DNA from 3 places in the Bradyrhizobium sp. USDA 4452 genome. Region 2 is predicted to be linked to each of the others. Evidence: riboswitches for the same ligand, from Rfam matches in the RefSeq annotation. Region 2 holds a riboswitch; each other region holds the start of a gene.
The links. A riboswitch is a leader RNA that binds a small molecule or an ion and turns the genes downstream of it on or off. The one in region 2 is predicted to bind cobalamin.
Positions count from the first base shown of each region.

Region 1: it holds a riboswitch for cobalamin, as region 2 does, so the genes downstream of both, ACVISU_RS06030 (DUF1636 family protein) here and ACVISU_RS28875 (ribonucleoside-diphosphate reductase subunit alpha) in region 2, are expected to answer to the same signal.
Region 3: it holds a riboswitch for cobalamin, as region 2 does, so the genes downstream of both, ACVISU_RS30125 (HoxN/HupN/NixA family nickel/cobalt transporter) here and ACVISU_RS28875 (ribonucleoside-diphosphate reductase subunit alpha) in region 2, are expected to answer to the same signal.

Region 1 is NZ_JBSSGK010000001.1:1,211,670-1,222,491, forward strand. Features, by position in the region: gene cobN (cobaltochelatase subunit CobN) at 1-2,403, opposite strand, end outside; gene cobW (cobalamin biosynthesis protein CobW) at 2,403-3,437, opposite strand; gene ACVISU_RS06030 (DUF1636 family protein) at 3,434-3,808, opposite strand; cobalamin riboswitch at 3,902-4,117, opposite strand; gene cobO (cob(I)yrinic acid a,c-diamide adenosyltransferase) at 4,154-4,807, shown strand; gene ACVISU_RS06040 (cobyric acid synthase) at 4,822-6,270, shown strand; gene cobD (threonine-phosphate decarboxylase CobD) at 6,500-7,468, opposite strand; gene cbiB (adenosylcobinamide-phosphate synthase CbiB) at 7,480-8,421, opposite strand; gene cobU (bifunctional adenosylcobinamide kinase/adenosylcobinamide-phosphate guanylyltransferase) at 8,570-9,073, shown strand; gene bluB (5,6-dimethylbenzimidazole synthase) at 9,106-9,738, shown strand; gene ACVISU_RS06065 (hypothetical protein) at 9,716-9,886, shown strand; gene ACVISU_RS06070 (LacI family DNA-binding transcriptional regulator) at 10,021-10,822, shown strand, end outside.
Region 2 is NZ_JBSSGK010000001.1:6,087,204-6,098,025, reverse strand. Features, by position in the region: gene ACVISU_RS28895 (hypothetical protein) at 1-552, opposite strand, end outside; gene ACVISU_RS28890 (hypothetical protein) at 1,151-1,504, opposite strand; gene ACVISU_RS28885 (cytochrome P450) at 1,795-3,033, opposite strand; gene ACVISU_RS28880 (ribonucleotide-diphosphate reductase subunit beta) at 3,620-4,693, opposite strand; gene ACVISU_RS28875 (ribonucleoside-diphosphate reductase subunit alpha) at 4,684-6,621, opposite strand; cobalamin riboswitch at 6,719-6,934, opposite strand; gene ACVISU_RS28870 (SPASM domain-containing protein) at 8,334-9,179, shown strand; gene ACVISU_RS28865 (hypothetical protein) at 10,133-10,822, shown strand, end outside.
Region 3 is NZ_JBSSGK010000001.1:6,426,852-6,437,673, forward strand. Features, by position in the region: gene ACVISU_RS30100 (MarR family winged helix-turn-helix transcriptional regulator) at 1-342, opposite strand, end outside; gene noeE (nodulation protein NoeE) at 1,022-2,281, shown strand; gene cysD (sulfate adenylyltransferase subunit CysD) at 2,539-3,438, shown strand; gene cysN (sulfate adenylyltransferase subunit CysN) at 3,438-5,324, shown strand; gene ACVISU_RS30120 (hypothetical protein) at 5,434-5,631, shown strand; cobalamin riboswitch at 5,823-6,021, shown strand; gene ACVISU_RS30125 (HoxN/HupN/NixA family nickel/cobalt transporter) at 6,332-7,441, shown strand; gene ACVISU_RS30130 (FAD-dependent oxidoreductase) at 8,278-9,867, shown strand; gene ACVISU_RS30135 (MFS transporter) at 10,250-10,822, shown strand, end outside.

The DNA.
Region 1 (10,822 bases), 4.9 Mb from region 2:
CGGCGCGATGATGTCGTAGCCCGACACCCGGCCCGATCCATGATCCCAGCGCGGCGCGATCCCGGCGAGATGCAAGGCCATCGCAAAATCCTCGCCAGCGGTACGCATCGTCGAGGAGCCCCAGAGGTCGACGACGAGCCCTTTCGGCCAGTCACCTTGGTCCTGCAAATGGCGGCGCAGCAGTTCCTCGGCGAGCTTGACGCCTTGCGCATGTGCCGACGGCGTCGGCACCGCGCGCGGATCGACCGCAAACAGGTTGCGACCGGTCGGCAGCACGTCGCTGCGCCCGCGATAGGGCGAACCCGACGGCCCCGGCGCAACACGCCGCCCCGCGAGCGCATCGCGCAGCGCCGCCCGCTCCGCCTCGCCGCAAGCGCCCTGCCCGAACACATGCAGGCCGTCGCCGAACTGGCTCTCCTTGAGATCGCAGACGAAGCGATCAATCTGCGGAATCGCCTCGGCCGCGGAGACTGATGCCGCGAGACCGAGATCGTCCTCCAGTCCGGCGATGCGGGCTTCCTCGCGGATCGCGGCAATCAGGCGCTGCCGCCGCGCCGGATCGAGACCGTCCGCCGTCGAATATTCATCGAGCAAACGTTCAAGATTGCGCAAGCCGTCCGGCATCGTGGCCGGTGCCAGCGGCGGCGGCAGATGGCCGATCGTCACGGCACCGATCCGGCGCTTGGCCTGCGCGGCTTCGCCGGGATCGTTGACGATGAAGGGATAGATGACGGGCAGATCGCCGATCAGCGCATCCGGCCAGCATGCGGACGACAGCGCAACCGACTTGCCGGGCAGCCATTCCAGCGTGCCATGCGCGCCCATGTGGACGACGGCATCGATGCCCTGCCGCCTGAGCCACAGATGGAACGCGACATAGGCGTGGCGAGGCGTGCGCGACAGATCGTGGTAGTCGGCGTCGCGCTGACCGACGTCACCGCGCTCCGGCTGAACCGCGATGATCGACTTGCCGCTCCGGATCGCCGCGAAATGAAATGCGCCGTCGCGGCAATCGGGATCATCTTCCGGTGCACCCCACGCGCGCGCAAGATCGTCCTGGAGCGGCTGCGGGAGGTTCGAGATCGTCGCACGATACTCGGCCACGTCCCATGTCAGCTTCCGGTGCAGCAGCATGCCACCCAGCGACTCCACCGGCTCAAGATCAAAGCCCGCGGCCGCGAGATCGGCCAGCAACGCCTCGATCGAGGCCAGCGCATCAAGGCCGACGGCGTGCGCGATCTGATGCGGACGGCCCGGATAGTTCGAGAGCACGAGCGCAAGCTGCTTCTCCTGCACCGGTTTGCCGGCAAGTCGGTGCCAGGCTGCCACGCGCCCGACAACCGCCGCGACGCGCTCAGCATCCGGGCGATGCGCAAGATGGGCGAACTGCAGATCGGGATCGCGCTCGCCAGGCGACTTGAAACTGACGACCCCCGCGAACAGGCGGCCGTCAACCTCGGGCAGCACCACGTGCATTGCGAGATCGCCGGGCGACAGGCCGCGCAGCGACAAGGTCCAGTCCTCGCGCCGCGCCGTCGACAGCGCGACCTGGAACACCGGACAGGATGCAGCGTCGAACGGCGTCGTGCCATCGTCACCGGCCGCGGAGAACGCGGTCGCATTGACGACAGCGGTCGGTGGGCATTGCGCGAACTGTGCCCGTAGCCAATCGGCCACCCCCGCCGCCTTCAACGAAGTAACGAACACCCCATGGGCATCAAAGCCCTTTCCGCGCAACGCCTCGATCAGCGCATCGATCGGCGCCGTGTCGCCGGCCGCGAGATAGGAGCGATAGAAGGTTACCAGCACTCGCGGCCGGCGATCCGGTGCCGGCAGGGCCGCAACGACACCGCGCCGGGAATCATAGACCCCGATTTCGGGAAGATCGATCACGCCGACAACCGGTCCCGCATAAAGTCCGGACGCCAGCGCCAGTTGCGCGATCACGGCCTGCGCGGCCACCGGGCCACCCTTGTCGCACAGCAGCTTCAGGCGGCGCAGCGTCGACACCGGCAAGGTCGAGAATTCATCGAGCCGCGGATCGTCGCGGCCATCCGCCGGCAGCACGACCAGGGCGATGCCGCGCTCCTTCGCCAGCCGATGCACCGCGGCCAGTCCATATGACCAGTAAGGCTCGCCACCTATCAGCCGCACCAGGATGCCGCGTGCCTGCGACAGCGTGCGCTCGATATAGGTATCGACCGACAGCGGATGGCGCAGCTCGGCGAGATTTGCGAGCCGTAGCGACGGCAGCGCGGCGCGGCCCCGCCGCCAGCCGGCCGCGAACGCGGCGAGATCGCTGTCGGAAAACGACAAAACCACGAGATCGGCCGGATCCTGGCCGAGGTCCCTTGGCGTCGCGGTCTCCTCAAGGCCGCGGCTCTCGCGGAAGACGACGTGCATCAGACACCTAGTCGCGCCCTGATCGCGGCTTCATCGATATCGCCGTGTTCGCCGATCACGACGAGCTTCGACTGTCGCGCCCGCACGCCCCACGGCATGTCGAACTGATGTCTCACCCGCTCGCCGACCGATTGCACCAATAGCCGCATCGGCTTGCCCTCGACCGCGATATAGCCCTTGGCGCGCAGCACGTTCTGCTCGCGCGCCAGCCCCTTGATCGAGGCGACCAGCGCATCGACATCAACGATCTCCGGAAGATCGATCACCACGGAATTGAAATCGTCGTGCTCGTGTTCCTCTTCGCCGTCGTGATGCGATGGCCGCGACGCGAGATCGTTCTCCGCCGCGGCCTCAAGGCCCAGGATCACGCGGGCATCGATGGCGCCGTCGACGACGGGCAACATCGGCACCTCGCGCGGCATCTCGGCAGCTATCACCGCCTTCGCAGCGCTGATCCCCTCCGCTCCCGCAAGATCGGCCTTGGTCAGCAATACAATATCGGCACAGGCGATCTGGTCCTCGAACACCTCCGATAGCGGCGTTTCGTGGTCGAGATTGTCATCGGCCGCGCGCTGCGCATCCACCGCAACGGGATCAGGCGCAAAGCGGCCGGCGGCAACGGCCTCCGCATCAGCCAGCGCGATCACGCCGTCGACGGTGATGCGCGAGCGGATCTCGGGCCAGTCGAACGCCTTGAGCAGCGGCTTCGGCAGCGCGAGGCCGGACGTCTCGATCACAATGTGATCGGGCCGCACGGGGCGTGCGAGCAACTGCTCCATCGCCGGGATGAAATCGTCGGCGACGGTGCAGCAGATGCAGCCATTGGCGAGCTCGACGATGTTCTCGGTCGGGCAATTGGCGTCGGCGCACGACTTCAGGATCTCGCCGTCGACGCCTTCGCTGCCGAATTCGTTCACCAGCACCGCAAGCTTCTTGCCGTTTGCATTGCGGATCAGATGCTGGATCAGCGTCGTCTTGCCGGACCCGAGAAAGCCGGTCACCACGGTGACCGGAACCTTGGTGAGCGTGGTCATTCGGCGGCCTCCGGCACGACGGGAAGAGGTGGAATTCGGGCAAGCGATTGCTTGCGGAAGATTTCGGGACGGCTGCGCCACGGCACGATGCCGTCAGGCGCCGACGCATAGGCAGAGGCGCCGGCGATCACATCCTTGGCATTGGCTTCGGACAGGCGGCCGTAGACATAGGACCACCGCCCCGGCGCGCTGAGCGCGACCGAGCAGCCCTGGCTGCAAGCCGACAGGCATTCGACGGGAACCAGGTTGACGTCATCGGGCACGCCGGCCTCGACGAGGGCGGCATGCAGGCGCGCACCGGGCGCGAGTTCACCTTCGGCCAGCGTCTGGCCCGCGCGGCAGGTGATACAGACATGAAGTGTAACGCTCATCGCCCTTCCTGGATTGACTGCGGGAAGCGATGAGGCACACGAACCTGACGTGAACAGATTCGTTCCCCGTCGCGGAACACCCCGTCCGCCGGTCTCAAACACACTGCGTCGGCAGGTCTCCCGGCTTGCGGAGCAGGATTTCTCCCTTGATACCCACCTTCCCGACTCCATCAGGGAATCAGTGGCTTGGGCATCTCTCCGGTCACGGTCGCGGGGGCGGCTGCGCTTTGGGCAAACCTTGCGGTCTGAGCCCTATCGCATTCCCTCTTCGCCTGTCGTAGGACAGGAACCAACGCGGGGTCACCATTCGGCCTAGCCTCGCACTTGTCAAGCCGAAGGAACGTGATGATTTCTGATGGAGATGACGCTGAGGACGGCGCCGTCGGCACCGACCCTGCACTGCATGCGCGCCATGCGGCCAAGATGGCGAAAAAGAAGGTCGCCCGCGACAAGATCATGGCGACCAAGAGCGGTGAAAAGGGCCTGATCATCGTTCATACCGGCGCCGGCAAAGGAAAATCCTCCTCCGCCTTCGGCATGATCGTGCGCTGCGTGGCGCATGGCTTCCCCTGCGCCGTGGTGCAATTCATCAAGGGCGCCTGGGATACCGGCGAGCGCCGTTTGCTCACCGGGCATTTCGGCGACCTCTGTCAATTCCACGCGATGGGCGAAGGTTTTACCTGGGAGACGCAGGATCGCGCCCGCGACATCGCGGCAGCGCAGGCCGGCTGGGAAAAAGCCAAGCAGCTGATCGCAGACCCGAGCCTGCGCATGGTCGTACTCGACGAAATCAACATCGCGCTGCGCTACGATTATCTTGATATCGCCGATGTCGTCGACTTCCTGACCTCGTCGAAGCCGCCGATGACGCATGTCGTGCTCACCGGGCGCAACGCCAAGGACGAATTGATCGAGATCGCCGACCTCGTCACCGAGATGACGCTGGTCAAGCACCCGTTCCGCTCCGGCATCAAGGCCCAGCCGGGCGTCGAGTTCTGAAGCGATAATCGATCATGGCGCGCGCATTGATGATCCAGGGAGCCGGTTCGGACGTGGGCAAGTCGCTCATCGTCGCCGGCCTCGCGCGCGCAGCCAAACGGCGCGGCCTGCGCGTGCTGCCATTCAAGCCGCAGAACATGTCGAACAATGCTGCCGTGACCGTCGACGGCGGCGAGATCGGGCGCGCGCAGGCGTTGCAGGCGCTCGCTGCCGGCGTCGAGCCGCACACCGACATGAACCCGGTGCTGCTCAAGCCGGAAACCGATGTCGGCGCGCAGGTCATCGTGCACGGCAAGCGGATCGCGACCGCCCGCGCGCGCGATTATGCCGCCATGAAACCGTCGCTGATGGGCGCGGTGCTGGAGAGTTTTGAGCGCCTGAAGGCGCGCGCCGACCTCGTGCTGGTCGAGGGCGCCGGCAGCCCCGCCGAGGTCAATCTGCGCAAGTCCGATATCGCCAATATGGGCTTTGCGCGCCGGGCAGATGTGCCCGTGGTCTTGGTCGGCGACATCGACCGCGGCGGCGTGATCGCGCAACTCGTCGGCATCCAGGCGGTGATCGATCCCGATGATGCCGCAATGATCCAGGGCTTTGCCATCAACAAATTCCGCGGCGATCCGACCTTGTTCGACGACGGCTACCGCCTGATCGAAGCCCGCACCGGATGGCGCGGCTTCGGCGTGCTGCCCTGGTTCGCGCGCGCCGGCGAGCTCCCGGCCGAAGATGCGCTCGGGCTCGGCGAGGCGCGCAGGCCCGGCCAATGCAAGATCGCGTTTCTGGCGCTGTCGCGGATCGCCAATTTCGACGACCTCGATCCGCTGAAACTCGAGCCCGGTGTCGATCTCGTGATGGTGCGGCCCGGCGAAGCCATTCCGGGCGACGCACGCCTCGTCATCCTGCCCGGCTCGAAATCGACCCGCGGCGATCTTGCTTTCCTGCGCGCGCAGGGCTGGGACATCGATCTCTTGGCGCATCATCGCCGCGGCGGCCATGTCCTTGGCCTGTGCGGCGGATACCAGATGCTTGGGCAAAGCGTCGCCGACCCTGAAGGAATCGAAGGCCCGGCCGGCGAAACACGGGGGCTCGGGCTGCTCGACGTCACCACCACCATGTCCGAACAGAAGACGCTGACCCGCGTCAGCGCGGTGCATGCGGCGACCGGTCAGCCGATCAGCGCCTACGAGATCCACATCGGGCGCACCGATGGTCCGGATCGCGTGCGGCCCTTCTCGATGCTCGACGGCGCGCCGGAAGGCGCCATGTCGCGTGACGAGCGTGTTCACGGCAGCTATCTGCACGGCCTGTTCACCTCGGACGCCTTCCGAAAGGCATTTCTTGCGCAGCTCGATATCCCCGCGGCGGATCAGCCGTACGGTGCCAGAGTCGGGAGCGCACTCGACGCACTGGCCGAGCACATCGAGACTCATCTCCACGTCGACGGCCTGCTCGCGCTGGCGCGCTAGCGCCGAATGAAATCAGCTCGAACAGCGACAGCGCTGTGCTCCCTCTCCCGTTCTTCAGAGGACGTCTGCCTGATTTCGGAATATTGGAGCAATATCCGTGAGTTGCCCCAAGTCGCCTGGTCGAATCCCGGCCGCTGCCGGCTACTGTGCATGGGGTTGTTTTCGATATTTTGGCAACGTCCTCCCCGGAAGTGACCGCACGCGGGGCGAGTTGCCGCCAAGTTCGCCGCTAGACCGAAGACAGCACCGCGGAAAGGCGCGACCATTCGGTCTCATTGCCAGGCAGACCGAGGCGCAGCCATCCTGGCTTCTGGCGGAACACCCGCGACCAGATCAGCCCACGCGCAAGTCGCTCCTGCGCAGCCAGCGCATCGCCGACGTTATAGAGGCGAAACAGCGGCGTGCCGCCGAGTAGCGTCCACCCCTTCGATCGCGCCGCCATATCGAGCCTGACACAGTCGTCCGCCAGCCGCGCAATCGTCGCAATTGCCCAGTCGCGATCGAGCAAGGCCCGTCGCCCGATCGCAATCGCCGAACCCGAGACCGGCCACGGTCCCGCCATCGCCGCAAGCGCGGCGATATCCGGCTCGCTGCCGACGGCGAAGCCGAGCCGCAAGCCGGCAAGTCCGTAGAACTTGCCGAATGAACGCAGGATCAGGAGGCCTGGCTGTCCTGCTTCTGGCGCAAGCGAGATGCCGGGTACCGCGTCCGCAAAACTCTCGTCGATGACGAGCCGGCCAACGCGCGGCAGCAGCGCGAGCAGTTCGTGCCGATCATGTTGTCTGCCATCCGGATTGTTCGGATTGACTACGACGGCAAGCTCAGCCCCTGCAAGCGCGGCAAGATCGGACACTTCGGTCACGTCCCAACCGGCGGCCGATAACATCCCGGCATACTCATTGTAGGTCGGCGCAAGAATCCGCGCTCGTCCGCGCGGCGCCAGATGCGGCAGCAATTGAATGGCGGCCTGCGCACCGCCCACCGCCACGATCGGCGCGTCGGTGCCGCAGGCCTTGCGCGCCGCGGCGTGCAGCGACTCGACCTCGGATTGCGACGGCAACGCGCTCCATTGCCGCAGCTCGACATCGACGAAGGGATAAGGCACCCGATTGATGCCGGTCGACAGGTCGATCCAGTCTTCCGCGGCGCCGCCGAAGCGCTGCTGGGCGACATGGAGATTTCCGCCGTGCTCACGCATGCGCCGCTCCTTCACGCCAGCGCCAGCGCCACGAACGCCGCGGCCAGCAGCATCATGGCGTAACGATAGAGTTTCCGCCCAGCGAGGATGTCGGCGGCGGCCGGATCGCGCGCGCCCTCGTTGAGCCAGGGCTCATCGGCGATGTGACCATGATAGATGCGGGGCCCGCTGAGCCGCACGCCGAGCGCGCCGGCCATCGCGGCTTCCGGCCATCCGGCATTCGGCGAACGATGGCGCCGCGCATCGCGCAACATGCACGACCAGGCCTGAGGGCGCTTCGGGGCAAGCAGCACGAACAGAACACCCGTCAGCCGCGCCGGAATGAGATTGGCGAGATCGTCGATCCGGGCAGCGGCCCAGCCGAACGCCTCGTGCCGCTCCGTGCGATGGCCGATCATCGAGTCCAGCGTGTTGACCGCCTTGTAGCCGAGAATTCCCGGCAGGCCGAACACCGCGCCCCAGAACACCGGCGCCACGATGCCGTCGGATGCGTTCTCGGCGAGGCTCTCGATGCTCGCGCGCGCGATACCGGCGTCATCGAGCGTTGCCGGGTCACGTCCGACAATCTGCGCGACCGCCGCACGCGCGGCCGCGACGTCGCCAGAGACGAGCGGATGAGCCACTGCCGCAACATGATCATGCAGCGAGCGCAGCGCAACCAGCGGCCACGCGAGCACACCGACAAGGACGAGGCGAATCCATCCGGATGGCAGCAATGACTGCACGGCCCAACCGACCGTCGTCGCGAGCGCGATCACAAGGATGGCAGCCGCAATACCGGCGATACGCCGAAGCGCCGGCGGATCGACGGCCCGGTTCCAGGCGGTATCGACGAGATGGATCAGCCAGCCGAGCCAGGTCACGGGATGGCCGACGCGGGCAAACAGCCAAGCCGGCCAGCCGATCAAGGCGTCCACAGCCATCGCCACCGCCATCGCTCCCGCAAAACCCACGCACCTCTCCTCACTACGATCCTCTGATGCGCAAGACATCGGCGGAGTGCAAGCCCTCCGTGGCTGATTTCGGCTTTGTCTTTTGCCGCGATTGGTGGTTAGAGCGTTTTTGAGGCGAAACGGACACCGGTTCGCAACGGGAGACCACATGGCCGTCATTCTGATCACCGGCGGAGCCCGCTCCGGAAAGAGCCGCCGCGCCGAATTGCGCGCGTGCAGCTTTCCAGGTCACCCGGTCTACGTTGCGACCGCCGAGGCGCTCGACACAGAGATGGATGAGCGCATCGCCAAGCATCGCGCACGGCGCGGCAGCGCCTGGATCGAACGCGAGGTGCCGCTGGACCTGGTGGAAGCACTGGCCGAGACCGATGGCGGCGGCGCAAGGCTGGTCGACTGCCTGACGTTGTGGCTGTCCAATTTGCTGCACGCCGAGCGCGACTGGTCGCAGGAAGTCACGCGGCTGGCTGACGCGTTGTCGCACCAGCGCAGCCCCGTCATCATGGTCACCAACGAGGTTGGCCTCGGCATCGTACCCGACAACGCGCTGGCGCGGAGCTTCCGCGACGCCGCAGGGCTCATGAACCAGAGCATTGTAGGTGCGGCGGACGAGGTCGAGTTCGTCGTTGCGGGCCTGCCGATGAAGCTGAAATGAGCAACACGATCGATCCCGGCGAAGGCCCCGCGATGGTCGCATTCGACGATGCGTTTCGCCGGCAACTGCACGAGCTGTTCGTGTGGCGGCGCGATGTGCGCCGCTTCCGGACCGATCCGCTGCCGGACGGCACGATCGAGCGGCTGATCGAGATCGCCTGCCTGTCGCCTTCGGTCGGGTTGAGCCAGCCCTGGCGGTTCGTCATTGTCGACGATGCAGCGCGGCGCCGCGCTGTCATCGAGGATTTCAAGACCTGCAACGCCGACGCGCTGCGATCCTATTCCGGCGAGCGTGCCGCGAAATATGCGGCGTTGAAGCTATCCGGCCTCGAAGAGGCGCCCGGTCATCTGGCCGTGTTTGCCGAGAAGAGCGACCAGATCGGCTCCGGCCTCGGACGTGCGACGATGCCGGAGACGACGGAATACTCGGTGGTGGCTGCGATCTGTTCGATGTGGCTTGCCGCGCGCGCGGAAGGCATCGGCCTCGGCTGGGTCTCGATCTTCAATCCAGTCCGCGTTCACGAGATCCTGGAAATACCGGCCACGTGGAAGTTTATCGGCTACCTCTGCATCGGCTACCCCCAGGGGGAATGCGACCGTCCGGAGCTCGAGCAGGCCAAGTGGGAATCACGGCGAGGTCCGGATGAATTCACCATCCGACGCTGACGGCGCACCGGTCAGTGGCGCCCCGAACAGCGCGGCCCACTGGCGCGCCGACATCACCTCCCTGGTCTTTCCGCTCCCGGAGCACGGCGTGATCTGCGCGGTGCACCGGGGCGCGTTTCGCCAGCACGAGACCTCGGCATCGGCGTGACGCCAGAGCCGTCGCGACAGGAATCATTTGAGATTCGGGGCGGAGCCTGATTAGGTTTGGTGATGCCGCCTGTTGCGCGCCGCAATTGGCGCGCCTGACCGCGGCAATGCCGAACCGACGGGGCCCGACCACCGATGATCAAAGCGCGACGGACACGACCGACGATTCGTGACGTCGCGGCCGAGGCCGGCGTCTCCGTCTCGAGCGTCAGCCGCACGCTCAATGGCGGCATCTATACCAGCGCGGAACTGCATGCGCGCATCATGCGCGCAGTGAAGCGCCTCGGATTCGAGCCCGATCAGGCGGCGCAGGCGCTGCGCTCGCGGGCCTCCAACACGATCGGTTGCATGGTGGCCGATTTTTCCAATCCGCACTACACCGGCATGGTGAGCGCAGCGGAGGAGGAATTCCAGCGCGCCGGCTTCCTCTTGATGCTGGCGGCGACCAAGCATGAGGAGGCGCGCGAGGCGGCGTTCCTGTCGGCGGTGCGGCGGCGCCAGATGGACGGATTGCTGCTGTTCGCCGGCGACAATTCGCACAGGGATTTCATGAAGGGGCTCGCCACGCTCGACCTGCCCTGCGTCACCGTTGACCGCGAAGTGCCTGATAGCGTGATGGTTCGGGTCGATCACCGCGGCGGCGCGCTGGAGGCGACGCGCTATCTGATCGGCCTCGGCCATCGCCGGATCGCGCTGCTCACCGGCAGCGCCGCGGTGCTGCCGAGCACGGAACGGCTCGCCGGCTATCGCCAGGCGCATCAAGAGGCGAAGATCGAGGTCGACCCGACCCTGATCCGTCCGCACATGCAGGGCGCCAACACCGCCTTCAGCTCGGTGTGCCAGTTGCTGCAGATGACGAGACCGCCGACCGCGATCATCTCGCTCGGCACCAGCATGCTTGCCGAAGTGCTCGAGGCGATCACCAGCAACGGCCTGC
Region 2 (10,822 bases):
GCGGCCCAGCTGGTGGGGCGTAGCGATGCCTTTCAACCTCTCGAGGCATCTTAGCGCTTCTTTTCTCTTCTTCTCCACTTGGTCAACAATCTGCCTAGCAACGGTGTTACATTGGGTGGCTGCGTCAAGCACGTCATCGCGGAGAAAACGGGCCCGATCGTCCGGCAGAATGCGACGCGCCAAATTTGGGGGCAGATCGGCGTAGTAGTCCAGAGCTGCTGAGCCTGCCCTGACGACTTGGTCGATCAGCTCTTGCGCCTCGGGCAAGTCCCGGGTCTGCATGGCCGCTCGACGACAAGTTTCAAGCTCCTCAAGGAGGCTCTCCAATCTTCGCTTTGCTGCTCTGATCTCGTCTCGCGTTGGCGCCACCACATCTGAATCCGCTGGCTGCCTCGCGAGCGACAGGGCTCGCTCGTGAGGCCCCGAGCGCATCCGCTCCACGACGGCGTCGAAGGATTGACTGCGTTCCCCAGGGATGACAACGAGCTCCTCAGCGCTGTCAGCTCCTGCCGCCCCAACGTGCGAGTTCCCGGATCGGCCAATGCCCGTCATCTCTTTATCTCCGATTAAGTCGACGATGTGCAGCCTGTCTGGATAGACCGCTTGGCTGACGAGTAGCTGACCAAGAGCGTTCTCCGGGGATGCGCAAAAAATTATGTGGCCTGTGGCTTCATTTCCCGTCGCACCTCCTATGTTGCTGAAGTGCGGGGATGACCGCGTAGGTTGCCGAATAATCAGCTGAAGCACATGACCGCGGACTGACCTGTCCTGGTCTTGATCTGCTTTTCCGAATGCGACAGTACAGGCCGCGAGGCGATCCGTGATCATCCTGCCTCCAGAGCAGTGGTGAGTTCACACGAACTGGATCCAAATGCTGGAGAACACCAGGCAACGACTGTGGTCAGGCAGAAATTGGCCAGCGTAGATCGATCAAGATCTACGACCCCGCACGCGTCTCACTATCCGGCAAGGAGACTTCGAGAAGAGTTTACGAAGCCAACGGCAACGCACCGACCGTGATGAAACGTTGAAAGCCGATCAGCAACAACATTAGCCCCCGTGCGAAGCGAGCAGAACCGACGTTGCGCAGGTCCCTTTCAAACTACATCTCGCCGAAGCCAGCACCCATCCAGGCTCAATCAGAATACCCTCATAGACATATGGCAGCGAGCGTACCAAGCGCACCGAGCATCAGCCCGATCAGCGAACCGGTTGTCGGAACGTCTCTAAAGAGGAGAAGAGTGAGTATCGGCTCCACCACCAGAATAGCTCCCACAGATATTGCGACAATGATCCAAATATTCTTCAGATGCATGTAGCCCAGCGCGTATCCGAAAACGAGAAGGATGCCACCGAAAGATATCAGCAGAAACATCGGCAAGAGCATTGTCACATCCCCGCCGGCTTTTCCAAACCGCCTTGAGGCAATCAGCTCGGCGATGATCGAAATCGCTTCTCCAACGAAAATCGCTGCCACCGCTACAATCTTCAATATCAAGCTCATCGGCCTTTACCGTTGCAGCTATCCAGGAGGCCCGGAGATAGGGCATTTGGGGGGCACCGTTGGCGTTGCCTTTTTCGCTTATCCGGCGCCTGCAGGGCGCCGGGCCGGCTCAACTGTCACTCCTTACGCGGGCTCGTCAACGCCTGCCTGATTGCCGACCGGCTCGCGACATGCAGCGATTGTTTGGCGCCGATCAAGCCGCTTTCGCTAGCGGCGTCAACGAATGCGGTTCAAGACGAGCCCAACCGCACCGCGTGCCGCCGGCCGCCGGCCGCCGACGCGATCAGGGACTAGGCTGCAATCCGCACTGGAAGTGAGGAATAGCCGCGCACGAAATTAGATGCGATTCGCTCGGGTTCGCCGACAACGCTTACGTCTAGCCCTGCACGCAATATTTCGTCCCAGAGGATATTCAACTGCAATTGCGCAAGGTGCCGACCAACGCACCGATGGATACCAAATCCGAACGATAGATGCTGCCGCACATTCTTGCGGTCGATCACAAAGCTGTCGCCATTCTCGATAACTTCTTCATCTCGGTTGCCAGAGATATACCACATAACGACCTTGTCGCCCTTGCTGATCTGCTTGCCACCCAGAATGCAATCTGCCGCGGCGGTACGGCGCATATGGGCGATCGGTGTCTGGTATCGAATAATCTCCGACACGGCGCTCGACACGAGCGCAGGGTTATCGCGCAGTTTTCGCAGCTCGCCGGGGTACTGATTCATGAATAAGACGCCGCCGGTCATCGAGTTGCGGGTGGTGTCATTGCCTCCGACGATCAGCAGGATCAGATTGCCGAGAAACTCATCCGGCTTCATATGGCGCGTGTCGGGCGAATGTGCCATCAAAGAAATCAGGTCCAGCCGCGGCTCGGCATTAATGCGCTCGTTCCAAAGTCGCGTGAAATACTCAAGACATCCGGACAGGATTGTCCTTCGCTTTTCCCAGCTGTCGATGGCATGGCCGGCTCTCGGAGGTGTGACAGCTACATCTGACCAATAGGTCAGGAGCCGTCGGTCTTCGAAGGGAAAGTCGAAGAGCGTGGCAAGCATCTGCGTCGTCAGCTCGATCGAGACCATATTCACCCAATTGAACGGATCATTGCGCGGCAGCCCGTCCAGAATCACCCTGACCCGCGAGCGGATCAGACTTTCAAACTTCGCCAGGTTATCCGGTGCAACTATCGGACTTACGGTATTGCGCTGCCCGGCGTGTTTTGGAGGACCCATCTTAATGAAGCTCGGGGTCCAATGCTCGTCAGGCACATCGACGATGGTGACACCGTGTTCTGACGAGAATGCCTTATGGTTTGTATCCACCGCGACAATATCGCGGTACTTCGTGACGGACCAATAGGGGCCATAGCAGCTATCTTGGCAGTAGTGAACGGGATCCTCCCTTCGCAGCCGCTCGAAGTACCCCCATATGCTATCATCCTGAAAGCGCTTGGCTTCGCTAACATCCAGCTTGCTCAGCGGGATACTCGACGCCTCATCGGCTCTACGTGCCGATCTCGCTTTCATGATGGTCTCCGCAGATTTTGTTCATTCGAGAGCATACGGGTCCGCATAGTCGCTCTCCACGACCGTCCTCTTGTGTTGATTGCGAGCATGTCCTCGCTCCAACAGAGTATCTCAAAGCGCGAGCCGGCCTCTCCTACCATTTCCGGCAGTCAGAACCGCATTGACTTTCCATATCGATCTGCTTGTGGCTGGCCGAGAGCCATCATCCCATGGTTCGGCGCCAGGGCTGCGCTGTAAAGGGGCGCAAGCTCAGAACGCAGCTCCGCCACCCGCATGCCGCGAGGCTAAGCTTGTCAAACTCGCAACACATACGCGTTTGAGCACCGACCGAGTGCGCAGGTTCACTATCGACTGCCTGCTCTGTCGACGCCAGAACGGCCGATCCTCCACAAGCATAAGGACTTGAGCGACTGATGGTGAGTGGCGCCAGATCCAGCGGCTTTGCTGTCACGGGTCCGCGATAATCATTTCGAGCGGACCAGATCGATGTCACGCGATGTGGCCTTCCTGCGCGGTCTCCAGCGGATTTTCGCGAAAAGTCCTAGGTGCACCAGAATCGAAGAGCAAAAGCGTTGTTGCGTTCGTGCTAGATACGGCCGAAAGTAGCCCATACTCCCTCTTCGCCGTCCCAGCTGCCGCGGCTCGCTGCCTTGGAGTACTCCGTAGCGCGCTGCTCGAAGAAGTTGGCGTGCTCGACCCCATTGAGGATCTCGACCAGCCAGGGCAATGGATGCGGCTTGAGCTGGGTAAACCCGCTCTGACCAGCCTCAAAAAAATCGAAGACCGGGGCAATCCCGAGCTGGGTCAGCCGCCAATCGGCGACATAGCGGACATAGGCATGGATCTGCTCAGGGCGCATGCCATCGATCTCGCCGAGACCAAAGGCGAGATCAACGAAGTTTTCCTCCAGCTTCACCATGGTCCTGGCGACGTCGATGATGTCGTCGCTAACGGAGCGCGTCACCGCGCCAGTTTCGCGGTGCCATTCGTGAAATAGCTTGATGATGCCCTCGCAGTGGAGACTCTCGTCGCGCACTGACCAGCTCACGATTTGTCCCATGCCGTTCATCTTGTTGTGCCGCGGAAAGTTAAGCAGCATGGCAAAGCTCGCGAACAAAGCCATGCCTTCAGTAAAGGCGCCGAACATGGCCAGCGTGCGAGCGACGTCGGCCACAGTATGGACGCCGAATTGGTGCATGTAGTCAGCCTTGGCGCGCATCTGCGCATAGCCGCGGAATGCCTCAAACTCGGCCTTGGGCATGCCAAGCGTCTTGAGCAACAACGCATAGGCGTCAATATGGACGGTCTCCATATTGGTGAAGGCAGCCATCATCATCTGCACGGTGAGCGGCTGGAAAATCGGGATGTAGCGCTTGAGATAATTGTCACCGACCTCGATGTCCGATTGAGTGAAGAAGCGGAATATCTGGGTGAGCAGCGCGCGCTCGTTGGCAGTGACACGATCCGACGCCCAATCCTTGAGGTCGGAGCCGAGCGGAACCTCCTCGCCCATCCAATGGGTCTGCTGCTGACGTTTCCAGAACTCGTAAGCCCAGCCATAGCGATCAACGTCATAGCTTCCGGTCGAGTCCAGGAGGCCGACCCGTCCCTTGCCGATCAACGTGCGCGGATCGACAGCCGAGAGGTCAATCACTGACATGCAAGGCACTCCTCATAGTCGGTGCGCTGCGGCTGCGGTCGTTCCGCCTCGTCACGGCCGCTGATTTTGCCGGCGAACGCTGCGCGCGAGATCGACTTCGAACGGCAGTAATAGAGGCTTTTCAATCCGCGCTCCCATGCCGTCCAATGCAGCATATGGAGATCCCACTTATCGACGTCGGCCGCCAGATAGAGGTTGATCGATTGGCTCTGGCAGATGAACGGCGCGCGGTCGGCGGCGAGCTCGATGATCCAGCGCTGATCAATCTCGAAAGCGGTGCGAAAGATCGCTTTCTCGTGCTCCGAGAGGATGTCGAGATGAGCGACCGATCCCTCGTGCGCTATGATCGACTGCCATATCGCCGGGGTGTTGGCGCCCTTGGCCGTGAGTACCCTGGCGAGATGCGGATTGCGCACCGAGATGGCGCCAGACAATGTCTTATGGGTGTAAATGTTGGCCGGGACTGGCTCGATGCAAGCGCTCGTGCCGCCGCAGATAATGCTGATCGAGGCGGTCGGCGCAATTGCGATCTTATGGCTGAATCGCGCCATCACGCCGCGTTCCAGCGCATCCGGGCAAGGGCCGCGCTCGCGAGCGAGCGTCACCGACGCCGCGTCGGCATCACGCCGGATTTTCCGGAACATGTTCAGATTGAACGACTTGGCCAGGACGCTCTCCATCGGAATGCCCTTGGCCTGAAGGAACGAGTGGAAGCCCATGACACCTAGGCCGACGGAGCGCTCGCGTAGGGCAGCATAGCGGGCACGCCTCATGCCCTCCGGCGCCACCGTGATGAAGTGGGTGAGCACGTTGTCAAGGAAACGCATGATGTCTTCGATGAAGCCCGGCTCCTCGCTCCACCGGTCCCATGTCTCGAGATTGAGCGATGAGAGACAGCACACCGCGGTGCGCTCCTCGTCGCGATGATCGATGCCGGTCGGCAGGGTAATTTCGCTGCACAAATTGGACGTTGAGACCTTGAGGCCGAGGTCGCGCTGGTGCTTGGGAAGGGCGCGGTTCACGGTGTCGATGAACAAGAGATAAGGCTCGCCGGTCTGCAGCCGGTTCTCAAGGATACGTTGCCACAGCTGGCGAGCGTCGATCTCGCGAACCATTTCGCTGGTCTTTGGACTGCGAAGCGCGAACGCTGTCCCGGCTCGCAGGGCATGCATAAATTCGTCAGTAACGTTGATGCCGTGATGCAGGTTGAGGCTCTTACGATTGAAGTCGCCGGACGCCTTCCGGATCTCAAGGAACTCCTCTATCTCGGGATGTTGGACATCGAGATAGACTGCCGCCGAGCCTCGCCGCAACGAGCCTTGACTGATCGCCAGCGTCAGGCCGTCCATGACGTGGATAAACGGGATGATGCCCGAGGTGACACCGCCCTTCACCTTCTCGCCGATCGAGCGAACATTCCCCCAGTAGGTACCGATGCCGCCGCCGTTGGAGGCAAGCCAGACGTTCTCGTTCCAGACGCCGACAATACCTTCGAGCGAATCCGAGACCGAATTGAGGAAGCATGAAATGGGTAGACCACGCGAGCTGCCGCCATTCGAGAGCACCGGCGTCGCCGGCATGAACCACAGTCGGGACATTGCATCATATAGACGCTGAGCATGTGCAACATCGTCCGCAAACGCGCACGATACCCGCGCAAACATGTCCTGGACGCCTTCGCCCGCGAGCAGATAACGGTCGGTCAATGTCAGCTTGCCGAACGATGTCAGGAGGCTGTCGCGCGATCGATCAAGGGCAAGGTCAGACGGCTTTGGAGCTGGCGCGAGGGGACGCGGCAGCGGGGCCAGCGATGGAGGCTGCGCAACAGACCGCTGAAGCGGGGCAAGCTCTGCCTGTGCGTGCGCTGCCCGCACACTGGATGGTGTAACGAGATGCCCCTGTTGATCGAAATCAAAAGACGGCGACATCGGCAACCCCGCGATGTTTGGAGCCGGGGCCGCGGACGACTTGCAGGGAGACAAACGTCCCTCAGTGCAAGCGCTCCACCGGGGCACCCCGCCCGAGGACGTTTGTTCTGTCGCGGCAGGTCTCCTGGCTTGCGGGTCGCTGCGGCTGTCGACCTTCCCGGCGCGTTTCTGCGCCAGTGGCCCATGATGACAACCGCTCACCGCCTACAGTTGCGGGGGCAGCCCCGGAGTAGCCGTTCGGCGCACCGGGTTCCCTCTTAGCTTCCTGTCCTACAAGATAAAGGGTGGAAGAACCATGACAGATCTACATCTAGGCGTCACATGCCGAGATTCGTCAAGTCTCGTTTGGGGTACATCAAGCTTCAGAAGAGGACACCGCGAAGTCCATGAATGGAGCGGCCGGCGCCGAGCACCGGTATGTTCCGATATCCATACACGTCCACTTGTGGCTGTTCAGGCAAATCAATCCAGAAATCCGGCCGACCATTCATCAGTCTATGCTGATCTGGAACGTAGATCCTACCAAAGGCTCTGAGACCGTTTTTTCCGTTCCGATGAGTATGAGCGGATCTTCAGCTCAAGATCTTCGAAGCTATCAGCGTCAACGATCCAGATGAAATCGTGTCTAAGGCGCTGGAAAGCTATCATGGACGTAGCCGACGCAGTCAGCTCCTCGACGCACGACGCTCCCCGCGCGATCTCGCTGCTCGAACGGCTGAGGGCCCTGAAGAACACGAAAGCTCATCGAGCTCGCAGCGGCTAAGCCGCTGTAAGCGCGACGAAACCGGCTCCCTTCGTGAATTTACCGTCGGCGCAAGCCTTGTCTCACAATGAAGGAGCAGGTCCGTCCCACCGAGATCGCCTGGTCAATATCTTTCTAGCCAGTATAGCTGCTGTTCGGCGCGCATAGCAGATCGATTTGGTCGCGGCGCATCTAGGTCGCCGCCCTTCTGATCAATTCGGCACGTGCCCGGTGCATGTTTGTAGCGGACCAATTGTCTGGCCCATTCTCGCGATCTGCCGATAAAGGCTTCGCCTACTGTTCGGTGCCCAAAGAAGTCAGGTTGGTCCTACTCGGCCGCGTCCATCAGGATTTCCGGATCGTTCGCGCCTCTCATCGCGACCCAGAGCACTCTTCGCAACACGCGAAAGCCTCCAGGGCCGTGCTGGATCACGCCCGACGCGCTTGAATCGTACCCGACGTCATGTTGCAGGATTCGGCGCAAGCCACGACTGTTTGGCAAACAAGCTTGGCATTTCGGACCCGATCGGAACAACGTATGTCGCCTCTGGGCCGTCCCATGTCGGCGATTGACTGCCCGGTCCGGCGACACGGAGATGATGTGGTCCTCAGGATCGAGCACCTCCCGGAGCCCGATTTGCGGCTCTCCTCGACAACATTAAGAGCTGTCGAGCTGACGTGTTTCTGGAGGAAAGGAGGATGCTAGGCGCAGACATGGTGGTAGGCGGCAATCGACACCCAGAGAGAGGAGCGCCGTACGGGTCCTCCTGTACCCTGTTGTCGAAACCAGCGTGGCAAGGCACGGGCTTCATTCAAGGCATCTGGCCCAACGTCCAAACTCCGGTTGCGATCGTTTCAGGCAAGGCGCGACGCTGCGTTAGCTGCGCTCGATCTGCGGCAATTGCCTGCTCCGGCACCTGAAAGGACCAGATACATGACGGCATACCCTAGGGTCTTACAAGAGTTGCGTGTGGTTGAGCCCGGCCATCGGGTATTGGAGATAACCACGACCACCGGCTGCATCGTCAGATGTTCTTATTGCTCCCAGGACAAGTTTGCAGATCGCCAAAGGCCCGTATCCCAAGCCAAGCATCTGGGTGTTCAGGATTTCAAGCAATGTCTCTCACGCGTACCGACAGCTACTGGCATTAGTTTTTCCGGATATTCGGAACCCTGGTTGCATCCGCATTGCAGCACGATGGTTGAGCATGCTTACGCACGCGGCCACGACGTCCGGATCTTCACGACCCTTGTTGGAATGAACAGGACTGACGTTCGACGTCTGCAAATGCTCCGATTCAAGACTTTCGTCGTGCACGTTCCCGACGATGGCACTTATATGAACAGCCGCCTCGTCGGAAAAAACTACATCAATGTCATGCGCCGACTGATTGAGGCAAACATTCCCTCGATTCAATTTGTGATCTTGGGTAAAATCCATCCTGATCTAGCCGATGTAATCCCCGCCAAAAAGCTGCAACGCTTGCGGCCGCTGAGTAGCAGGCGAGGACATATAGATCCGAAAATGATCACCCCGCGGCAGCCGATCGCCGGCACTCTGACATGCAATGGGAAACAGCAACATCGGAATGTCCTTCTTCCAAACGGCGATGTTACTTTGTGCTGCATGGATTTTGAGCGGCGTCATGTCATTGGGAATCTTTTGCGCGACGAGTACGAAGATCTGTTCGAAGGCCGGATCTTTAGCGAAATCGCCGACCGCATGAACGGTACGGATGGCTTTCTACTTTGCAGGACGTGTGAATTTGCCAAACCGGAGCCGGAATGCTGTAGGGCCCCTGCCCGCGCGCTGTGAGGAATGGCGATACCAATGGAAGCTCGCCGCACCAGCTGGACTAGTGCCAGAAGGCGGATCAGAGCGCGCTTCGGCGAAATGCACGAGCCGGGGCCCGCCGTAAGAGAGCCCCGAGGATCGCCTATGTTCAACTGGTGCGACTGGAGGTGGTAGATGCTTTTCCGGCAGGATGACGAACGATTCGGCCTCGCGGTTGATCTCGTGCCTCTCGATTGATCCAAAAGCCCTTGCCGTGTTCAGTAATTCAACACCGCTCTCCAATGGAAGTTTCGAGAGTACAAGAGAGCGTAACGGGCCTGCCCCACATGCCCGCCTTGACGCGACCAACGTTGCGCTTGCAATTCAGCAAGGTGAATAGCTACAGAATATTTCATCCACGATCGATCACAACGACATCGACTTGCGGATCGTCCCAAGAAAACCCGCACACGGCGGCGCCGGTGCCGTCAGCTCCCACAAACCGTGCGATGTGGGCATCCGACAACTCGTTCCCCGGAAGGTCATCACCTGCGCATCGTGAGATGCTGCCGCAGAATCAACTGCGACATTGTACGCTGATCTTCCGCTCAATAGGACGCTCATAGCGCAAACAGTATTGGCCGACGACCGTTCTCATGGGGGGAGGGATTATCCGGCTGAAGGAGCGATACGCTCTCCTCTCATCAATCGCGAACTCGGCCAATGGCAGACCGATCATCACGATGACAGGCCTGGGATCCTCGCGATCGCGAGCTGAGCGTTGGATCGAGGTCCTCGCATCGCATTTCAGTTCGAACCTCAGTTGAAGGATTTGTCATCCTGCGCTCTCCTTTTCGCGACGCGAACACACACCATCGCCTTGGGTGCCGCCCTTGTTCGCTATCATTCTCTGTCGTGCTTGGGGGCCACGTCAGGTTTTGGACAGCCACCGCTAGTACCGAGGCGCCGAGACCGATGCAAGCGGAGACGCGACCATGAACCAATTTGACAATATCAACCCTGCCGGTAATCGTCCCGCTGCGTCTGAGACAACCGTGGAACAACCGCAACCGCAGCAAGTCCACTTTGAGCAGCAGCTCGCAGACGCGCAACAGCTGGGGCCTATATATGATCACAGGCAGCTTTACGATGTTAGTGAGGAAGACGATCGCCTGATCCAGGCAGCGTCTGGTGTGGCCCTCGAGCGAGGACCACTGCCCGGGCCGACAACCATCAGCATTTACGATCGCCGCCTTCGCAAGTTGGCTGAGGCTCTGAAGGAGGATGGCAAATCTATGGCAGCCCTCGATGATGATACGTTGCTCGATTGCGCCAAGAAGCTATTGCCAAACGATAAGGTTATCGCCCCAGCATTGTCGATGGTCAGCCGCTACCGCAAGCCTGGCGCCGCCGCTCGGATCACCGCGACACATTACCGTCCATCGGACGAAGACGAACGCCTCATTAGGAAGGCTGCCGAGGCAGGCTTCGGTCGAGGGATCGACGCGAAAACGGCCGGAAATTACGCAAGCAGTCTTCGGAAGTTGGCGTCAGCTCTCCGCCCCCTGTCCATTGCCAGGCTCAGTGCCGACAAGTTGCGCGGTCACGCCGATACTTTGTTCCCGAAAGACACGAAACTCCGCTACGCTTTGAACAGACTCCGCGACTATCGCGCGGGCGTCAGG
Region 3 (10,822 bases), 340 kb from region 2:
CGCATCGGCTGTGGAGGGTTTGCGCCGCAGGAATCCCTTTTTCTCCAGGAGTTTTGAGTGGGTCGTGACGAAAGAAGGATCGACGTGCATCAACCGTGACACCAGGTTGACGGACACACCTTTTTCTTTGCCCAGGTAGTCCACTGCCATCAGGATCATCCACTGTGGCCCAGTGATGCCAAGCATATTGGCACGGAATTTGGCGAGTTCTTCGAGGCAGGCACTGATCGATCTGATCTCCCACATGAACGGCCGGAATATCTCCTGTCCGTCAGTGGAGATACGATAAGGCGCGGTTGCTGGATTAGGTAAATCCGGCGGCATGGTGAGCCAAGGTTCCATCCTTCACAGACTTTTATTAGCGCGGATCACAAATCGGGACAACGCCGCAAGAGCAAGCAACTCAGATACTTGGTACAGTTCGGACGGATTGTGGGACTTGCGATAGCACGGCGGGCAGAGCCGCTACGCGCTCATTGTGTTGACCGCAGACAGTTGCGGCGGATAGCGCGCGCTGAAAGATCTGATCCGCCTGGCATTTCAGATGTCCGCCTGTGTGCTTTCTTGTCCCTCTCGCCGAGCTCTCCGTTCTATTGCCGGACTCTTCCGGCCTATGCCAAGACAGCGAAGTGCATGGTGCATGTCGCATTTATGCTTTCAATGGTCGAGAAAAACGGCAGCACGTCGACTGCACATAGCAACTCCCCATGTGCCGCGCGCAGGTACCTGCTAAGCATTAGAATTCTTTGCAGCCTTTCGAATCCGCAGCCAGTCTTCGCGCAATTGAGCTGGCCCTTGACTTCATCTCGACTGTCGAGCAATCGGGGGCATCGCAGCTGACAAATGCGTCTGCGATCTCGTCCAATCGATCGAACCGAACGGCTATCGAATCATGAGCCGCAAATTCCTGTCGCAGCGATAGCTGGTACGCAAGCAGTCGTCCCTAACTGTTCAGCGCCTGGCTCCTCTTCGAAGTCAAACGAGCGTCGCGGTTCACTTTTTCAAGCATGAGGTCCGAACTATGAGCGATGCTTTTGGCCGTTCGCCCGCGGTCTGCTTTCTTCTCGGACTTCCACGATCGGGGACGACACTCCTCGCGCACCTGCTCCAGCAACATCCAGATATTGTAGCTCCGCCTGAACCCTGGTTGATGCTGGCGCTCGAGGCAATCGGCAAGGTGGATCAGCGCCACCCGGCAGGATCTTTGCTGATTGAGAGCGCAACCTCCGAATTCCTGGGGCGCATCGATCGGACAATTGCCAGCCGCGCTTTTGCCGATGCAGCATATGGTCAGTATCTGGCAACAGCCGGCAAGCGGATCATCATAGACAAAACGCCCCGCTATTGGGCGGCGCTCGAATTCCTTGAACGTGTCTATCCGGAGGCACCACACATCCTTTTGATACGCAATCCTTATGCCATCGCGGCTTCACTGAAATCCACGTGGGGCATCCCGCTTCGAGCCGAAAGCTCCTACTCGGTCAGCGTATCTAGTCTCGCCGATCTCATGCTCCGTCTGCCTGATGCCTTAATATCTTCAATTGCCGATTTGGTTCTGGGCCTTCCGATGCTCGCCGCGCACCGCTCGCGCCCGCGCACACAGCTGGTAAGATATGAGCTGCTCGTGACGCATCCAGACGAAGAGCTTCGGCGCCTGCTAAGTGGGCTCGACTGTGATCCCGCGGCAACCGCAGCGGCCAGCATAGAACAAGTAGATTATCTTCGATCCAGCAGCTTTGGAGATCGAAAAATCCTGGAACGAAATGCGGTCGATCAAAACTCTGTCAAGACATGGCAATCCCAACTAAGCATCGAAGAGATGCAAACTGTGACCGATCTGGTCGGCACCAGGCTTCTGACAGAACTGGGATATGAGGCGGAGCTGCTGCAAGCACAGCAAGCCGGAGTTGTGGATAGGGGGCCTCGGCTAACTGAACTTCATCGACAAATATTCCAAACCTGGCGGAATTTGCGAACTGGCAAGGCGGGAGCATTGTGCGGGTTATCTCAATCCGGGCAAGTCCACCCTGCTCCGCAGGTTCCGGAGAGCTTTCGTTCCAAGTGCGACATGTCCGTGGTCCAGCCGCAGGATCTGTCCGCCGCCAGTATTGCGGAAAATTTGCGGCTGGCCGATTCAATGAGAGCGCAGTTGCAACAGGCACTGTTGGCGTCAGAAGCTGATCGAGCCGCAGGGCTGGATGCTATTCGGACTCGTGATGCGGCGATCGAGCTCTTGCGAGGTGAGGTCGCGCGGCTTGAGCAGATCCTCAAGATGGCTTAGGGTGATCTCGATGCTTGCGATCAAAACACGCTGGCTGATTTAGCCAGGCCCCCCCCCCAACGAACTGATCTACGCCAAAAGCGTGTGAGGCAGGCGCCGGCGGCACCACGGTAGAACGCGACCTGCCCGGGGTGTGTCAGTCGGTCTACTGCCCAACCGGCACTTGATCACTTGGATAGCCAAGCGCACCGGCGAGCTCGCTCCGCACCCGACTTCCTCCTCTGGGCCGGCGCTGCAGAACCGAGAAAAGAACATATATGCTGCCACAACATCTGCGCCGTCTTGAAGCTGAATCGATCGAAATCATGCGTGAGGTGGCCGCCGAGTTCAAAAGGCCGGTCATGCTTTACTCGATCGGAAAAGACTCGAGCGTGCTGCTGCACATAGCGATCAAGGCGTTCTATCCGGCAAAAGTGCCTTTCCCCCTGCTTCACGTCGACACGACTTGGAAGTTCCGCGAGATGATCAGCTTCCGGGACGCGACGGCCAAACGACTCGGCGTCGAGCTGATCGTCCATGTGAATGAGGAGGGCACTGCGCGCGGAATCAATCCGATCGACTCCGGCTCGGCGCTTCATACCCAGGTGATGAAGACCGACGCCCTGAAGCAGGCGCTCGAGCTTTACGGATTTGATGCCGCGCTTGGCGGAGCCAGGCGTGACGAGGAAAAGAGCCGTGCCAAGGAACGGATACTGTCCTTCCGTTCGGCCGGACACGTATGGGACCCCCGCAACCAGCGGCCGGAGCTCTGGAGCCTGTTCAACACACGGATACGCCAGGGCGAAAGCATGCGCGTGTTTGCGATGTCAAACTGGACCGAGCTCGATGTATGGGAATATATCATGCTCGAAAAAATCCAGGTCGTCCCGCTCTACTTCGCAAAGCTAAGACCCACGGTGCGCCGAAATGGCGCGACGATCATGGTCGACGACAGGCGATTGCCGCTCAACTGCGATGAGACGCCGCAAATGCGCATGATCCGCTTTCGCACGCTGGGATGTTATCCCTTGAGCGGGGCCATTGAATCCGATGCGACGACGATCGAAGAGGTCGTCGCAGAAATGCAGACAGCGACGGTGTCCGAGCGTCAGGGGCGCCTGATTGATACCGATGAAGCCGCTTCGATGGAGAAGAAGAAGCGGGAAGGTTACTTCTGATGATTTCCATAGCATTGTCGAAACCTGTCCACCCTGGTGCAAGGGACCAGCTGCGCTTCATAACATGCGGCTCGGTGGACGATGGAAAATCGACCCTGATCGGGCGGTTGTTGCACGACAGCAAGATGATCTACCAAGATCAGCTCACGGCGGTGAAACGCGACAGCGTCAGGCATGGCAGCGCCGAGATCGACTTCGCGCTGCTCGTGGACGGGCTCAAGGCCGAACGGGAGCAGGGTATCACGATCGACGTCGCCTACCGCTTCTTCACGACGCCGCGGCGCTCTTTCATGGTGGCTGACACTCCCGGTCACGAGCAGTACACCCGCAACATGGCAACCGGCGCCTCGAATGCGCAGCTCGCAATCATCCTGATCGATGCCCGCAAGGGCGTGTTGGTTCAGACCCGCCGCCACTCCTTCATTTGTTCGCTGCTTGGCATTCGCCATGTTGTGCTGGCAGTGAACAAGATCGACTTAGTCGCATACAGCAAGGCTGCCTTCGATCGGATCGTCGCCGACTATCTGGCCTTTGCCGCCGGCCTTGGCTTTAGCTCAATTGTCCCGATCCCGATCTCTGCCCGCTACGGTGACAACGTCGTCGACCGGTCCGCCCATACCAAGTGGTATCATGGTCAATGCCTGATGGAGCATTTGGAGAGCGTCGATATCCAGTCCGACACCGCAAGCCAGGCGTTCCGCTTTCCAGTCCAATGGGTGAACCGGCCCGATCCGGATTTTCGCGGCTACGCCGGATCGGTGGCTTCCGGCAGGATCTCGGCAGGCGACGAGATCGTTGTCGCCGCATCCGGACGGACCACCCGCATCAGGCGGATCGTGACCTATGATGGCGACCTTGTCGACGCCGAAGCCGGCGATGCCGTCACCATTACGCTGGAAGACGAGATCGACATTGGCCGTGGCGATCTTCTGACGCGACCAACCGAACGACCCAGCGTCGCCGATCAATTCGCCGCTTATCTGATCTGGATGGACAACGAGTCGCTCGCTCTCGGACGAAATTACATCCTGCGGATTGGCTTGCAGACGGTAACCGGCAGCATTACCGCGATCCGGCATAGGATCGATGTCAACACATGTGAGCACCTGGCTGCCGAGACGCTTTCTCTCAACGAGATCGCGTTCTGCAATATTGCGACTGCACTGCCCACCGCATTCGATCCTTACGACGTCAACCGGAAAACCGGATCATTTATCGTCATTGATCGTTGCACCAATCGCACCGTCGGCGCCGGCATGATTGCGTTTCCGCTGCGGCGGGCCACCAGTGTTTCCTGCCAGGCGCTTTCGGTGGGCAGGAGTGAGCGCGCCGCGCTCAAGGATCAGAAGCCTTGCGTCGTCTGGTTCACCGGTCTGTCTGGCGCGGGAAAGTCGACGATCGCCAACATGGTTGATCAGAAGCTGCTCGCAATGTCGCGGCATGCCATGCTGCTGGATGGTGACGACCTCCGGAACGGATTGAACGCGGACCTGGGCTTCTCGAAGGCTGCGCGGGTGGAAAACATTCGGCGTGCCGGACAGGTTGCCAAGTTGATGCTGGACAGCGGCTTGATCGTGATCTGTTCGTTCATCTCTCCCTACAGGTCCGAACGAGATATGGTTCGCAGTCTGATTGGCAAGGACGAGTTCATCGAAGTCTTTGTCGATACGCCAATCGAGGAATGCGCAAGGCGGGATCCAAAAGGTCTCTACTCAAAGGCAAAAGCCGGTGAGATCAAGAACTTCACGGGCATCGATGCGTCCTACGAAGCGCCGATAACGCCCGAAATTCATCTCAGGACAATGGAGCAGGCGCCAGAGCAAGCAGCGGAAGTCGTCGTCAACGCCGTGATGGAGCGCGCAGTCCTCTGCGACGAGCGGCGATAAACCTGCCGCTTCGTGGTCGCGGATGCTGCTCTCCTGCCTACTGGCCTGCCGAAGGCGACTCGGGTTAGGTGCGAGCATCGATCGGATTCGTCGATGCTAAGGAATTAAGATGGTTGCATCCGCTCGTCGATTGCCCGCTTCCGGTTATGTGCTAGAAGTCGACGGTCAATTGAAAACCGAGTTCGCGACAAGAGACGGCGACTGGGCAGGAGCGCAAGAGCTTAAGAAGCGCCGTCCCATGCTCCAGGTCAAAGTCTATGACGCCATGACGAAGGACAGAGACGAAGTCAGCCTTCCAGTCGCCTAAGTGTCTTCAAGCGTCCTTTTTTCTGCGTGGGGCTAGCGCCGCGCCGAGTTGCTGTGCAGGCAGAGCCGCAGTGTCTTGGAGCCTCGATCTCGTCCGCAACTCCGAGATTGAGAGGCAAAGTTACCTCTTTTTCTTCAGCCACGGCGTCTCACGCTGTTCGCCGGCGACTGCTTGACGCGCCCGTGAGGTCATTTCGCTTTGTCATCGGTAGTGTTCGAAAGGCTCTTCAAGGGGGTTCGGTGGGTTCTGGCAGGACAATGCCGGCGCGGCCCTGCGCAACTGTAAGTGGCGAGACGATGACCCTTTTTTGCCACCGGGATTCGCAATCCCGAGAAGGGGGCAAGAGCGGCGAACCGCAGCCAGCAAACCTGCTAGCAGCCATTGTCATGCGCAATGCGTCGGACGGGGTGCTCTGAGGCACTGGTTGGCTCGTTAGACTTGACTACGGCTCAGATCGAGGTTGCAACGTCAACGCGTCAACGCGTCAACGCGTCAACGCGGCGGCACAATCGCGCGACACGAGCTCACGGCCGGTATGAGCCGCACGAAGCGGTCCAGCACGTCAGCCCAGCAGAGCGGCACGAAACCTGCACCGCGAAGGAGGCGCCAGCCATGAAAAGTAGGAAATGCCACTCAACTCCACTGCCGTTGCGACCAGCGCAATTGTCCACCTCGTGCTGCGAATGGTCATGATCATCGTATGCTGTATCCGTCGGTTCGTCTTCAGTCTGACCGGACCGGACCGGCTTTGATCATGTTCTCATATCTAAAGCTTGCCTTAGACGACGGATCGGCGGCCTCGCGTAGTCGAATCATCTCGCTCTATGCCTTCTTGTTGGCCATCAATTGCTTGGCCTGGACCTGGGCCATGGTAGCGCTGTCCGACAGGCCGACGCTGCTGGCAACAGGCTTGCTGGCCTATGTGCTCGGCCTTCGGCACGCCGTCGATGCCGATCATATCGCGACCATCGACAATGTCGTTCGCAAGCTGATGCAGGATGGCAGGCACCCTCTCGCGGTCGGACTTTTCTTCGCCTTTGGCCATTCCTTGTCGGTTGCAGTGGCGGTCGCCGCGATCGCAGCTGCGGCACTCGCCCTGCAAAGCGGTTTCCAGGAGTTCCGGGCGGTTGGCAGCATCATCGGTACCGGTGCATCAGCCTTCTTCTTGTTGACGATTGCCGCCATCAACCTTGTGATCCTACGCGATGTCTGGCGAAGCTTTCAGCGTGCGCGGCGTGGCGAACGAATTGGAGAGCATGAGTTCGATCTGCTTCTGTCCGGTCGTGGCTTGCTGTCCCGGCTCTTGCGCCCACTGTTTCGCATGGTGACGGCGAGCTGGCAGATGTTCGCGATCGGTCTGTTGTTCGGCCTCGGATTCGATACCGCGACGGAAATCAGCCTTTTCACCGTCGCAGCCGGGCAAGCTTCAGGAGGGCTGGACTTCACTACGGTGATGATATTTCCGGCTCTCTTCGCCGCCGGCATGATGCTCGTCGATACGACCGACAGCGTCTTGATGGTCGGTGCTTATGGCTGGGCTTTCCTCAATCCGATCCGCAAGATCTGGTACAATCTGACGATTACGGCGATCTCAGTCGTCGTGGCGCTGCTGATCGGCGGCATCGAGGCACTCGGCCTGCTCGCCAACAAATTAGCGCTTGAAGGCACCTTCTGGAGCGCGGTGGACGATCTCAACGGCAGCTTGGCCAATTTCGGCTATCTCGTCGTCGGCGTCTTCCTGGTCAGTTGGGCGCTGTCATTTGCGATCTATCGCTGGCAAGGACTCGAAAAGCCGCTCAAGCCGGGGTGAACTCATACAACCAATCATCGCACGTCTTCGGCGTCATTAGCTACGAGCGTCTGACATCGAACAATGTCGGGTTCCATACCACCAGCGCAAAAGCGACTTCGAAATAGCCGATCGCAGGCGTTCAAAACTGCGAATAGTTTACGCTCTGGCCAGGCGCGGTTAGTCCCGGCGCTCCACTGGTTAGCTGTATCAGCATCGCTGGCGGAGTGGCTTGGTTGTGCGACTAGAACCAGAAACCTCCGATATCGAGCTCGAAAGTCGCCAATGAAAGAGCGGCAACATCTCTGAGGAGATCAGTCATCGTCTGGCCTACCGCACATCTGGGCTAGTCGGCTTCTCCGCCTATCGATGTCGTAAAACGTTGGCATCGCTCTTGCTGGTGCACAACAAACTCAGTCGAATGTTTAAGAAGTCGCTCGAGGGGATCGTGCCGCGTAATCAACTGCTTCGTTTTCCGTCGAACGGCTATACATGTCCGGCAAGCGCCTCGATAAACGAAACGTCCGCATCTTCGACGCGTCGAGATATGATCGACGGCTCGCTAATCGTCGCCAGAGGTGACCGGACGTTGGTTCATCAACTCAGGTGTACTGACCAGCTCCTGCGACCGCGGATCGGCCTGCCTACCTCAAGACTGCGGATAGATAGCTATGATTGTTTTATCGACGGCGATCAACGCGGCACACGACCAATGTCGGAATGAGATAATCGAAGACGATCTCGCAGGCACACCGCGGTGGCGCCACCAGTCTGCACTGCAGCGTGCGCACTTTCTTGAAACTGATCGCACGAGGCGTTCGCCTTCGTCATCGAAATCAACGGCTGGGTGAACGCAGGTGCAGAATGAATCGGTGATCAGGCGGCGGGATCTGCTGGCGCTGATCGGCACCATCGCCGGCAGTTCGGCGATGTATCACGCAATGACGAGCCTCGGCTTTGCATCCGAGTCCGCCTACAAGGGACCGCTCAGGCTGGCGGGCGATGTCAAGGGCGCTTCGGTGTTGGTTCTCGGCGCTGGTCTTGCCGGCATGACGGCGGCGCTGGAACTGCGCAAGGCCGGCTACAAGGTCCAGATCCTCGAATTCAACAGCCGTGCCGGCGGTCGCAACTGGTCGATCCGTGGCGGGGACAGCTTTGTCGAGCTCGGCGGTTTTAAGCAGGCCTGCCAGTTCGAGCCGGGGCTCTACCTCAATCCCGGCCCGTGGCGAATTCCCTGTCACCACCGGGCGCTGCTCGATTATTGCCGCAGGCTCAATGTGTCGCTGGAACCTTTCATCCAGCTCAATCATAATGCCTATCTGCACGCGACGCGCGCCTTCGAAGGCAAGCCGCAACGCTTTCGCAGCATCAAGGCGGATTTCCAGGGCGGCGTGGCCGAGCTGCTCGCGAAGGTCAGCCAGCGGGGCAGGCTCGAGGAGTTCGTCAGCAAGGAAGACCAGGAGATCCTGCTGCAAGCGCTGCGCGACTGGGGCGCGCTGGATCGCGATTGCAAGTACAACGCCAATCTCGTCGCCGCCGAATTCCGCGGTTATGCCCACGATCCGGGCGGTGGCTTGATGAGAGATCCGCTGCCCAGCAACCCGATCTCGCTGCAGGAGCTGTTGCGGTCGCGGATGTGGCGCTATGTGCGGAGCTACGCGCGCTACGACTTCCAGACCACCATGTTCCAGCCGGTCGGCGGCATGGACATGATCGGCAAGGCGTTCGCGCGCGAGGTTGGCGATCTCATCCGCTATAACGCCAAGGTCACGCAGATCCAGCAGAACGGCTCCGGCGTCACCGTGAGCTATGTCGACACCGCCAACCCGTCCGCCGTGCAGCAGGCGACCGCCGGCTGGTGCATCTGTACCATTCCGCTGTCGATTCTGAGCCAGCTGCCGATCGATGTCGGCGGGCCGATGAAAAATGCGATCGATTCCTTGCCCTACCTAGCCTCGGTGAAGGTCGGGCTACAGTTCAAACGCCGCTTCTGGGAGGAGGACGACGCGATCTATGGCGGCATCAGCTACACTGACCTGCCGATCCAGCAGATCGCGTATCCGAACTATGGCTTCAACCGCGGCGGCCGCGGCATCCTGCTCGGTGCCTACATGTATGGCGGCGCCAATTCGTTCGAGTTCACCGCCATGACGCCGGCCGAGCGGGTCGCCAGCGCGGTCGAGTTCGGGGCCGCGATCCATCCGCAATACAAAAGCGAATTCGAGAACGGCGTCGCGGTGGCCTGGCATCGCGTGCCGTTCACGCTCGGCTGCGCCGGCCAGTGGACCGAGGCCGCCCGCGCGCAGAACTACCGCAATCTGTGCCAGATCGACGGCCGCATCGCGCTGGCGGGCGAGCACGCCTCGCAGCTGCCATGGCAGGAGGGCGCGATCCTGTCGGCGCTCGACGCCACTACCCGATTGCACGAACGCGTGGTGAAGACCTGATGCAGGAACAGGTGTCATCCCTGCGCTGGCGCTGCTGCCGGCAAGCGCGACCGTTGGAGAGGACAGCGCTACCGGCAAGCGCACCTTTTTCCTCGGACTGTGGACCTTCAACCAGCGACCAAGCTGTCGACCTCCCTGCGGAGCTGGAGACGCGCTGGGTCGACGATGGTTACGACCGGCGTACGCCAGGGAGCCTTGCTTGCCAATGTGACGTCGATAGCGCCGTCTACTGGGAAGGCAACTGGGCTCAACAAGATGAAGGCCAGGCGCGGTGTGCATTGAATTGAGTATGGCCCGATCCGAACGGATAACGGCCCGCCGCTGTCTTTTCAAACAGTGCTCTTAAGGCATGCGCGAAATCGATTTCGGGAGAAGTAAGCGGATGGGAAATCGTTACCTGCCATATATTGGGATGGTTGCGTTGGCTAGTCAGCAGTATCTGGCGATCGCGTTCATCTATTCGGCCATTCCCGTGATCCTTCGGGGCAACGGTGCTAGCTTGGAACTAGTCGGCCTATATGGCACTGCTTTCTTTGCATTCACCGTTAACTTCCTTTGGGCCCCGGTGGTGGATCGATGGAGCCTCAATCGTCTCGGGCTGAGACGTTCGTGGATACTGTTGACCCAAGTTGCCAGTACCATCGTGCTGGCAGCGATGGCATTCTTGAATCCAAAAACCGATTTTGTCTCGCTTTTTCTTGTTTCCCTGGTACTTGCGACCATTGCTGCCACGCAGCGGATCGCAACTTTGGGCTATATAGCTGAAGCTCTCGATTCCAGCGAACGGCCCCTCGGGGCCGCGCTGCTGGGTTGGGGCCGGGCCATCGGCCATGTGATCGGTGGCGCCGTCTGCCTCCAATTGATCGAGATGGTCGGATGGCGTCCAGCTTTGTTGGGTTTGGCGCTGCTGCTAGCCGTCTTCGCTGGTTGGGTGTTCGCTATTTCTGAACCGCTC